Regions from separate parts of the Ornithinibacillus liuyingii genome, predicted to be linked through region 1. Evidence: predicted binding sites of a transcription regulator. Region 1 holds the regulator's gene; each other region holds the start of a gene.

Region 1 (3,200 bases):
TATATTATTATGACCAAGACGTACGGCTTCTTCTTGTGATAAGGCTAAAACTTTCTGTGCTCTCTCAGTGAAACGTCCAAACATCATATAAGATTTCCTCCTACCTATTCCTCAAATTGTAATCGTTCCCGGATTAAAGACGCTCTTAGTACATCTCTCTCTGAAGCGGTTAGCGTCTTTTTTGCATAATGCTGCAAGAAACCTGGTTGTGTTAAAACCATCAGTTCATTAAGTATATTACGAGAAACATTTTTAATGATTCCTAAATCAATTCCCAGTCTAACATTAGATAAACATCTTGCAGCCTCTTTTGATTCAATAATTCTACTATATTCCAAGACACCTAAAGAACGGAAAATACGGTTCTCTAGTTCGATTCCGGATTGTTCTAAAATTCTAGTACGAGCCTTTCGCTCATGTTCAATTAACTGTTGTACAACACTCTCTAAATCTTCTATGATGTGCTCTTCCGTCTTTCCAAGTGTAATCTGATTAGAAATTTGAAAGATATTTCCTAATGCTTCGCTACCTTCCCCATAAATCCCTCTTACTACTAGTCCTAGCTGATTTATAGCTGGCATCATTCGATTGATTTGTTTCGTCATAGCAAGTGCTGGTAAATGCATCATTACCGATGCTCTCATCCCTGTCCCAACATTAGTCGGACAGCTTGTTAAGAAGCCCCGCTTTTCATCAAAAGCATAATTTACCTTTTCTTCAATCCAATCATCAAACTCCAGGGCTTTATTTAATGCCTTCGTTAATTGTAAACCAGGAAAGTATAGTTGAATTCGAATATGATCCTCTTCATTTATCATGACAGAGACTTGTTCGTTTTGTGAAATTAGTGTAGCAGCTGCACCTTCTCTTTTCGCAAGTAATGGACTAATTAGGTGCTTCTCTACTAATACACTTTTCTCAATTGCGGTTATGTCTCGAATCGAGATAAATTCAAAGTTCTTATATTCTCCAAATGACGTATGCTCATATTCCTGTTTAAAGAATTTACGGATTTGCTCTAAGTCTTTTTGATCGGCAATAATAGGAAATGGCATGTCTGCAAAGTTACGCGCCAAACGAATGCGACTACTTAGTACAATATCATGATCTGGACCTTGTTCACGCATCCAAGGACTGATTGCTTCATTCATGAAATGTTGAAGTGTCATTACTATCACCTGTTTCCTTACGATTAATCTTTGCTTCTAATTCCTTAATCTTATCTCGAATTACAGCAGCTTGTTCAAATTCTTCATTAATAATTAATTCTTTTAACTCCGTCTTATAATTTGCTAGCTGTTTCTTAAGATGTAAATTGCCACCTTTTCGCTTCGGTATCTTACCCCTATGTTCTGTATTCCCACTATGAACACGACGGAAAATTGGATTTAGATTGGAAGAAAAGGTATGGTAACACTCCCCACATCCAAACTTACCGATTTGTTTAAATTCCGTAAAGGTCAAACCACATTTTGGACATTGAACATCTTTTTCCTTTTGTAAGTGTGCTCCAGGTGACCCGACGGTTCCAGACTCAAAGTTAAATAGTCCCGTTAATAGATTGTGAAGCGAATATCCATCTTCCGGATACGTCATATATCCTTTTTCTTTTGCACAGACCTCACAAATTTGAATTTCAGTCTTATGTCCGTTAATCACCTGTGTATAATGCAAAGTAGCTGGCCGTTGATGACATTCCTGACACTCCACCTTGTTTCCCCCTTATCTAAAATCTGAACCGATTAACTTATAAGTACTTTAATGTTGTGAGCATAGAGGTTAAAATTCTTGCTCTAATCTCATCTCGTAGAGGCAATTTAAATGCTAATGTCTCCCTACTGATTCCATTAGCCATTATCTTAGCTTCTCGTTCCGTTAAGATTCCCTCTTCCATAAGGCGTTCTAATACATTTACAGCGGCTTGCTGTGTTACCGTAGGGTTAATTAGCTCAATAATCTCATCAATTAATTCTGATTTATCGCGGTGTCTAATTCGAATTATTCGAATATATCCTCCTCCACCACGCTTACTTTCAACAATATATCCTTTTTCCACAGTAAAACGAGTATTAATCACATAGTTTATTTGTGATGGAACACATTGAAATCGATCTGCAATCTCGCTACGTTTTATTTCAATAGCATCTTGCCCTTTTGCTTGTAAGACTTGTTTTAAATATTGCTCAATTACATCTGAAATATTGCTCATTTGGTTCCCTCCTAGATTCCAGAGTAATCTCAGGTTCGTCCACCATATTGACTTTGACTATCTTTGACTTTACTTTTATTATACTTCAAATTTTATCAGATGCAACTATCTTACAATAACTATTGTAGACAAATTCATAACAATCAAAACCATTTATCTAAAGAAGATCTTCCACCCTTATAATTATATAAAAAAACCTACACAGCTGTTCATGGCGTGTAGGGGACTAAAAAGTTACTTATTATCTTTCTGAAACACTTTTTACAGCATCTATACTAGATAAACGTTCAAACAACTCAATTTTATTTAGATTAGCCTTTCGTTCAACCTTTATAAAAATACTTTTTAGATCATTTTCAACTTTAATAACTTCCACCTGTCTTACTTTTAGCTCACTATCCTCTAACACAGAAACAACTTTATTAATTGGTAGCCCACTATACGAAATAATCTCTAATACTAGGGACGTTTTGCCTCTAGTGAATAGCTTTTCAAAGTTATTAAGAAAAACTAGGCTTAACAAGATAATCAAGGTGGTAAATACAGCGACAGCATACATTCCTGCTCCTACAACAAGGCCTAGACCTGCTACTGCCCAAATGGAAGCTGCAGTAGTTAAGCCTCTTATCGTGCCTCCATACACCATAATTGTTCCCGCTCCTAAAAAGCCAATCCCACTAATTACATAAGAGGGAATACGTGCTGGATCAAATTGAACATTATTATATTTTTCAATATATGCCTCAAAGCCAAATAAAGATAGGAGCATCATTAAACAAGCACCAACACCAACTAGAATATGAGTACGAAAGCCAGCTGAATGATTTTTCAATTCACGCTCAAAACCAATCAAACCAGATAATACTAAAGCAATTAGTACACGTGCTATTATTAGAAGGAAGTTATCATCGATTAAGTTTTCAAAGACCGCATTCATGTTAGTTCCCCCTTCTCTTAACTATTTCTCTCTTATCAGTTTAGTCATTCCAAT
Region 2 (3,200 bases), on a different contig from region 1:
ATTGTTCGTCTAAAGGAAGACGTCCATGAAATGCTTACAGAATTAGGCATTATGAAGGATTCTTATACATTTGTACGAGACATATCGCCCCAATACTTAGAAAAAGATTGCTGTAAGAGAGCCTATTTACGAGGGGCATTTCTAGCAGGGGGATCGATTAATAATCCAGAGACCTCTTCTTACCATCTAGAAATTTCCAACACGAGCGAAGAGCATAATGATGCCTTATGTGAATTACTAAATTCTTTTGGCTTACGTGCAAGGGTGCTGGAGCGTAAAAAGGGATTTATTGTTTATATGAAGGAAGCGGAAAAGATTACCGAGTTCTTAAGTATTATTGGAGCAAATAACGCCCTATTTAAGTTTGAGGATGTACGTATTGTAAGAGATATGCGTAACTCAGTAAACAGACTTGTAAACTGTGAAACCGCTAATTTAAATAAAACAATTGGTGCTGCTTTCCGTCAAATTGAGAATATTAAATTGATCGAAAGAACGGTAGGACTAGAAGCATTACCTGAAAAGCTACGCGAGGTGGCGTTGTTACGGGTTCAACATGAGGACGTATCGTTAAAAGAATTAGGGGAATTAGTTTCTAGTGGTAAAATTTCAAAGTCAGGTATTAATCACCGACTTAAGAAAATAGATGAATTTGCAGAAAAAATCAAACAAGGCGAAATTTTGTCTTAACTTAATTGTCATTTTGGATATTCATGATATAATAAAATATCATGAATATTTTTTTATTATACATCATGCTGTTTGCGCTTACTTTGGGGGGAGGATGAGGATATATGGTGGAGAGAGTTGTTACAGTTGAGCTTGAAACGGGGTTACAGGCTAGACCTGCTGCACAATTTGTGCAAGAAGCAAATCGCTATTCCGCGCATTTATTTTTGGAAAAAGAGGGCAAACGAGTAAATGCAAAGAGTATCATGGGGCTAATGAGTTTAGCGATTACAACTGGTGAATCGATAAAATTAATTGCAGATGGATCAGATGAGGAAGTAGCATTGGATCATTTGGTATCTTTTGTTAGTAAGAAATAAATTCCTTTACGTATTTAAGTATGTGAAATAGATAACATTATAGACAGCAAAAAGAGAGGGTGAATGCCCTCTCTTATTACTTTCCTATTCTGGTTTACGCTCTAACACTTTATCAATTAAACCATATTCCACAGCACCTGCAGCTGTCATGAAGTTATCACGCTCTGTATCACGGTTAATTACTTCAATTGGCTGACCAGTACGTTCAGAAAGAATTTTGTTTAAGTTTTCTCTCATTTGAATGATGCGTTTTGCATGAATTTCAATGTCAGTAGCCTGACCTTGTGTACCACCTAGTGGTTGGTGAATCATTACTTCACTATTAGGTAAAGCATATCGCTTACCTTTTGCACCAGCTGCTAATAGGAAAGCACCCATAGATGCAGCCATTCCAGTACAAATAGTAGATACATCAGATTTAATAAATTGCATGGTATCATAGATCGCCATACCAGCAGTGATGGATCCACCTGGTGAGTTAATGTATAGGGAAATATCTTTTCCAGGATCTTCAGCTTCTAAGAATAATAATTGAGCGACGATAGAGTTTGCGACATTATCATCAATTGCACTTCCTAACATGATGATTCTGTCTTTTAATAAACGGGAATAAATATCATATGCGCGTTCACCACGATTTGTTTGTTCAATAACTGTAGGTATTAAGTTCATTGGAATTCCTCCTTTAATCTTTTCCTATGGATATATCCAATCTTTGGATAATTTTATCATATAACAATGGTCAATTAAGGTCAAACAAAAACGTTCGACTAATATTTTATCTTGTTTATATTGTCAAAAGCACACTTTCCATCATGCCCGCCAGATGAACGAATTAAACCATTTTCAACTAAAAATACTTGTTAATTAGCTCTACAGACGTTATAATAGCCTATGTGTTCAATTTTTTGATTAACTAAATACTATGCGCCCATAGCTCAGCTGGATAGAGCACTGGTTTCCGGTACCAGGTTTGCCGGGGGTTCGAATCCCTCTGGGCGCGTCTTAGAAAAAATAAAAGCAAGGGATAGAGGGCGACTCTTCCCTTGCTTTTTAGTTTGCCAGGCATCCGCGTATCCTCTAGGGTTTCAGTTCCTAATCTCGGACTTAGTAGTAATGCTTGTATCCTTTCAACTATCGATTCCTGTATATCTTAGTATGGTACCAATCTTTATGACTAAGCTAATATTTTGTAGGTATATCATCCAGTACAATTATTTTATCATTCCGAATAACATAACTGTATACTATATCATTATTGTCTTTTAAAATAATGAATCCTCCATATTTTTTTCCATAACTTCCTTTCCAATTGTAGTTTCCTTTAACCATTAGTATACCAGGGTTTTGATATCCTTTTTCTTCTTTTAAATACTCTACTGCAATTTCTTCTGATTCTATAATTTTTTTAGGATTTCCATAGATAAAAGCACTATAAGTACTATATAAAGTTCCTATCGCTTGAATTACTAGGGTTATCACAAAGGTTATTTTGACATATTTTGACATTTTCTCACGGCCTTTAAGTATATGCATAATGTATATGAGGTGTTCATTTTTTCAATTTGGGGTGAGGAGAGAATATGAATAACACTATCAATAATTACTCAGTTAATAAGATAGCTTACTTAATTATCTATTTCACCCTGTAAAATAATCGAGTCAAATAGCCAAAAAATGATTGCAGCTGATCCACTAATAACATAGTACGAAGTCATAATAAATGGGTTACCAACATCATCCATTAAAAAGAATACAATAGCAGAGGCTACCAGTGCGCCTACAACATAAACTAGCAAGTATGGGATATAAAACTTTTTAGGTTTCAAGCTAAGCATAATCTGGATCGTAGAAGCAAAAAGTAAGTAAAAGAGGAAGTAAATTATAGTATACATAACTGTATAACCAAAAACAAAGCTATGAAAAGTTATTACAACTGTCAGTATACCTAGAGTCACTGCTGATAGAAGAGAACAAAGAATCGAGAAGGAGATAACTAAATCCAGATCAAGGTCCTTTAATTTTTTCATACCTTCACACCCTATCTCTATCATACTATAACTATTATATAGGAACCAATACATATTTTAAATAGATGAAATTATTAGGTAAGGTATGAAGGTAAGTATATAAATAACAAACAATAAGGTG
Region 3 (3,200 bases), on a different contig from region 1:
CAAAATTTTTGTTATAATAATTGGAAATAAGCTAAGGGAGTTGATGAGGTGAAGCGAGAGGATCTAATTGCTCCTATGGACTATAACATAGTGATGGAAATGGAGAAGCATGTGCAGCACGAAAACAGAAAAGCGTTAATTTGGGAAGACGAAGAAGGTAGAAAACGGGAAATTACATATGGTCAACTCATGAAAAACGTGAATAAAATTGGAAACGTTTTCCTGGAAAGTGAATTAAAAAAAGGTGATAAGCTTCTCGTCATGATTCCACGTAGAATTGAAGCTTATGAGGTTTATTTAGCGGCCTTAAAGGCTGGCATTATAGTTGTTCCTAGTTCCGAAATGCTAACAACGAATGATTTACAATACCGGATAAGCCACGGAGAAGTAAATGGTGTGGTAAGTTATCATACTTTTACCGAGCAATATAAAGATCTTCATGAATATGACTCTCTTATAAAGTTTGCAGTCGGCAGACCAGTCGATAATTGGTATTTTCTCGATGGGCTGATGGAGGATTCATCGCCTAGGTTAGAAGTGGCAGCTACAACAAGAGATGACACGGCTTTTATCTCTTATACATCTGGTACTACTGGCAACCCTAAAGGCGTTGTGCATACCCATGGCTGGGGATTTGCTCACCTTAAAACAGCTCCAGAAAATTGGCTATGTGTAAAAGCTGGAGATAAGGTCTGGGCTACAGCAGGACCTGGCTGGCAAAAGTGGATATGGAGTCCATTCTTATCGGTTCTAGGTATGGGGGCTACAGGCTTTATTTATAATGGAAGATTTAACGCAGAAAAATATTTAAGCTTATTAGAAGAAAATAAGATTAATGTCCTCTGTTGCACACCAACAGAGTATCGCCTAATGGCTAAGGTTGATGATTTAAGTAGATATCAGCTAACACATCTTCATAGTGCTGTTTCTGCTGGTGAACCATTAAATGTGGAAGTGATTAATACATTCCGTACCTACTTCAATGTGACCGTTAGGGATGGCTACGGACAAACAGAAAACACATTATTACTAGGTGTCATGAAAAACATGGAGGTTAAACCAGGTTCCATGGGTAAACCAACACCTGGGAATGATGTAGAAATTATAGATGAATTTGGTGAACCAGTAGGAGTCAATGTAGTTGGTGATATCGCTGTTCGTTTAAACAGTCCTGCTTTGTTTAAAGCGTACTATAAAGATGCAGAACGTACTAATGCTTCACGGCGAGGGGATTTTTATATAACAGGAGATCAAGCTCGAAAAGACGAGGACGGATATTTCTGGTTTGAAGGTCGTAGTGACGATATCATCATTAGCTCAGGTTACACGATCGGACCATTCGAGGTGGAAGATGCTCTAGTGAAACACCCACATGTCCAGGAGTGTGCTGTTGTAGCAAGTCCGGATGCGGTACGAGGAAGTATTGTAAAAGCCTTCGTTGTTCTAAAACCAAATGTTCAAGAAGAACCAGGTCAATTAACGAAGGAATTACAAGAGCATGTCAAATCATTAACCGCACCTTATAAATACCCTAGGGAAATAGAATTTATAAAAGAATTGCCCAAAACTATCTCTGGGAAGATTAGGCGGGTAGAATTAAGGAAGAAAGAAATAGAACGGAAGGTATCACAATAGCAGCCGATTGGCTGCTATTTTTTATGGGAAAAGGGATAGAACTGCTGAATGGATGAATTAGATTAGCGCATAGGCAGTAAATAATTGATAGGAAGGTTCAATTGATTAAATAAGGGGATATAGGGATAGGAAGTGAGCGAAAGAGTATGAACTATGGTTTTAGAGATGACCTACAAAACAGTACGATACGTGTTCACTATTGCCTCTCAAAAAAATGGAACAAAATACTTGAAAGTCAAAAAAGGTCAGAGTATAATAAAATCACAAGGTCAAAGATAGTCAAAGTCAAATTTGATCTTATTGATATTTAATTATCGGGAGGAATGGAAAATGAAATGTCAAAAATGTGGTGTAAATGAAGCGAACATTAATATGGCAATGCAAATGAATCATGAAAAGATGCAGATGCACCTTTGCAATTCATGTTTCCGTGAAATCCAAGAAAATATGATGAATGCAAATGGATTTTTCTCTAATCCTTTTGATGGAGAAAATGATGCATTTGCAGATAACTTTTTCCAAAATAATGGTTCAGCATATTCTAATACATCAACAAAAACAAAGCAAAAAAGAACAAAGCGAAATGGTTTGCTTGATCAACTAGGGAGAAACTTAACCGACGCTGCTCGCGCTGGTGAAATTGACCCAGTAATTGGTCGTGATCAGGAAGTTAAACGTGTTATTGAAACATTAAATAGAAGAAATAAAAATAACCCGGTTCTTATTGGTGAACCAGGTGTTGGGAAAACAGCTATCGCAGAGGGACTAGCTTTAAAAATAGTAGAAGGTCAAGTGCCTGCGAAATTAATTCATAAAGAAGTCTATATTTTAGATGTTGCGTCTCTTGTCGCAAACACAGGCGTCCGTGGTCAGTTTGAGGAACGCATGAAACAGTTAATTAAGGAATTACAAGAACGAAAAGAAACGATTCTGTTCATCGATGAAATTCATCAAGTAGTGGGTGCTGGAACTGCAGAAGGCTCTCAAATGGATGCAGGTAATATCCTTAAACCAGCTTTAGCTCGTGGGGAACTACAAATCATCGGGGCAACTACGTTGAAAGAATATCGAAAAATTGAGAAGGATGCTGCTCTGGAACGTCGCTTCCAACCTATTATCGTGAAGGAGCCATCAGTTGAAGAATCAATTCAAATTCTAAATGGGATTAAAGATCGTTATGAAAGATTCCATGAAGTTCGTTACTCAGAAGAAGCTATTCATGCATTTGTCACATTGTCTGCACGTTATATTCAAGACCGTTTCTTACCAGACAAAGCGATTGACTTAATGGATGAAGTTGGTTCCCGTTTAAACCTAGCTAATTCACAAAAAGATTCTAGCTCTATTCAACGACGAATCGACGAAATCGTGAAGGAGAAGGAAGCTGCAGCTGAACAAGAAGATTATGAACGTGCAGCAAACTTACGCTACCAAGAAATCCAGTTACAAAAGCAGCTTGAAAAGGCTAAAGGTAAAGAGCAAGTCATCGATGTAGATATTTCCGATATCCAACTAATTGTAGAAGAGAAAACAGGTATTCCTGTAACAAAACTACAAGCAGATGA

Evidence for each region. The regulator CtsR, encoded in region 1, represses protease genes until heat stress. The targets are predictions, from matches to a motif close to ATGGTCAATAAAGGTCAAACA.
Region 2: the regulator CtsR is predicted to act here: its motif matches at 1,788-1,808, upstream of clpP (ATP-dependent Clp endopeptidase proteolytic subunit ClpP).
Region 3: the regulator CtsR is predicted to act here: its motif matches at 1,867-1,887, upstream of ACSKT4_RS07505 (ATP-dependent Clp protease ATP-binding subunit).

The regions. Positions count from the first base shown of each region.
Region 1 is NZ_JBPWOS010000016.1:168-3,367, reverse strand. It holds gene clpC (ATP-dependent protease ATP-binding subunit ClpC) at 1-87, opposite strand, end outside; gene ACSKT4_RS17710 (protein arginine kinase) at 105-1,169, opposite strand; gene ACSKT4_RS17705 (UvrB/UvrC motif-containing protein) at 1,144-1,710, opposite strand; gene ACSKT4_RS17700 (CtsR family transcriptional regulator) at 1,748-2,209, opposite strand; gene ACSKT4_RS17695 (MgtC/SapB family protein) at 2,451-3,146, opposite strand.
Region 2 is NZ_JBPWOS010000003.1:73,350-76,549, reverse strand. It holds gene whiA (DNA-binding protein WhiA) at 1-690, shown strand, start outside; gene ACSKT4_RS04960 (HPr family phosphocarrier protein) at 795-1,049, shown strand; gene clpP (ATP-dependent Clp endopeptidase proteolytic subunit ClpP) at 1,134-1,721, opposite strand; tRNA gene ACSKT4_RS04950 (tRNA-Arg) at 1,977-2,052, shown strand; gene ACSKT4_RS04945 (hypothetical protein) at 2,232-2,558, opposite strand; gene ACSKT4_RS04940 (UPF0715 family protein) at 2,678-3,079, opposite strand.
Region 3 is NZ_JBPWOS010000004.1:283,821-287,020, forward strand. It holds gene mbcS (acyl-CoA synthetase MbcS) at 49-1,635, shown strand; gene ACSKT4_RS07505 (ATP-dependent Clp protease ATP-binding subunit) at 1,966-3,200, shown strand, end outside.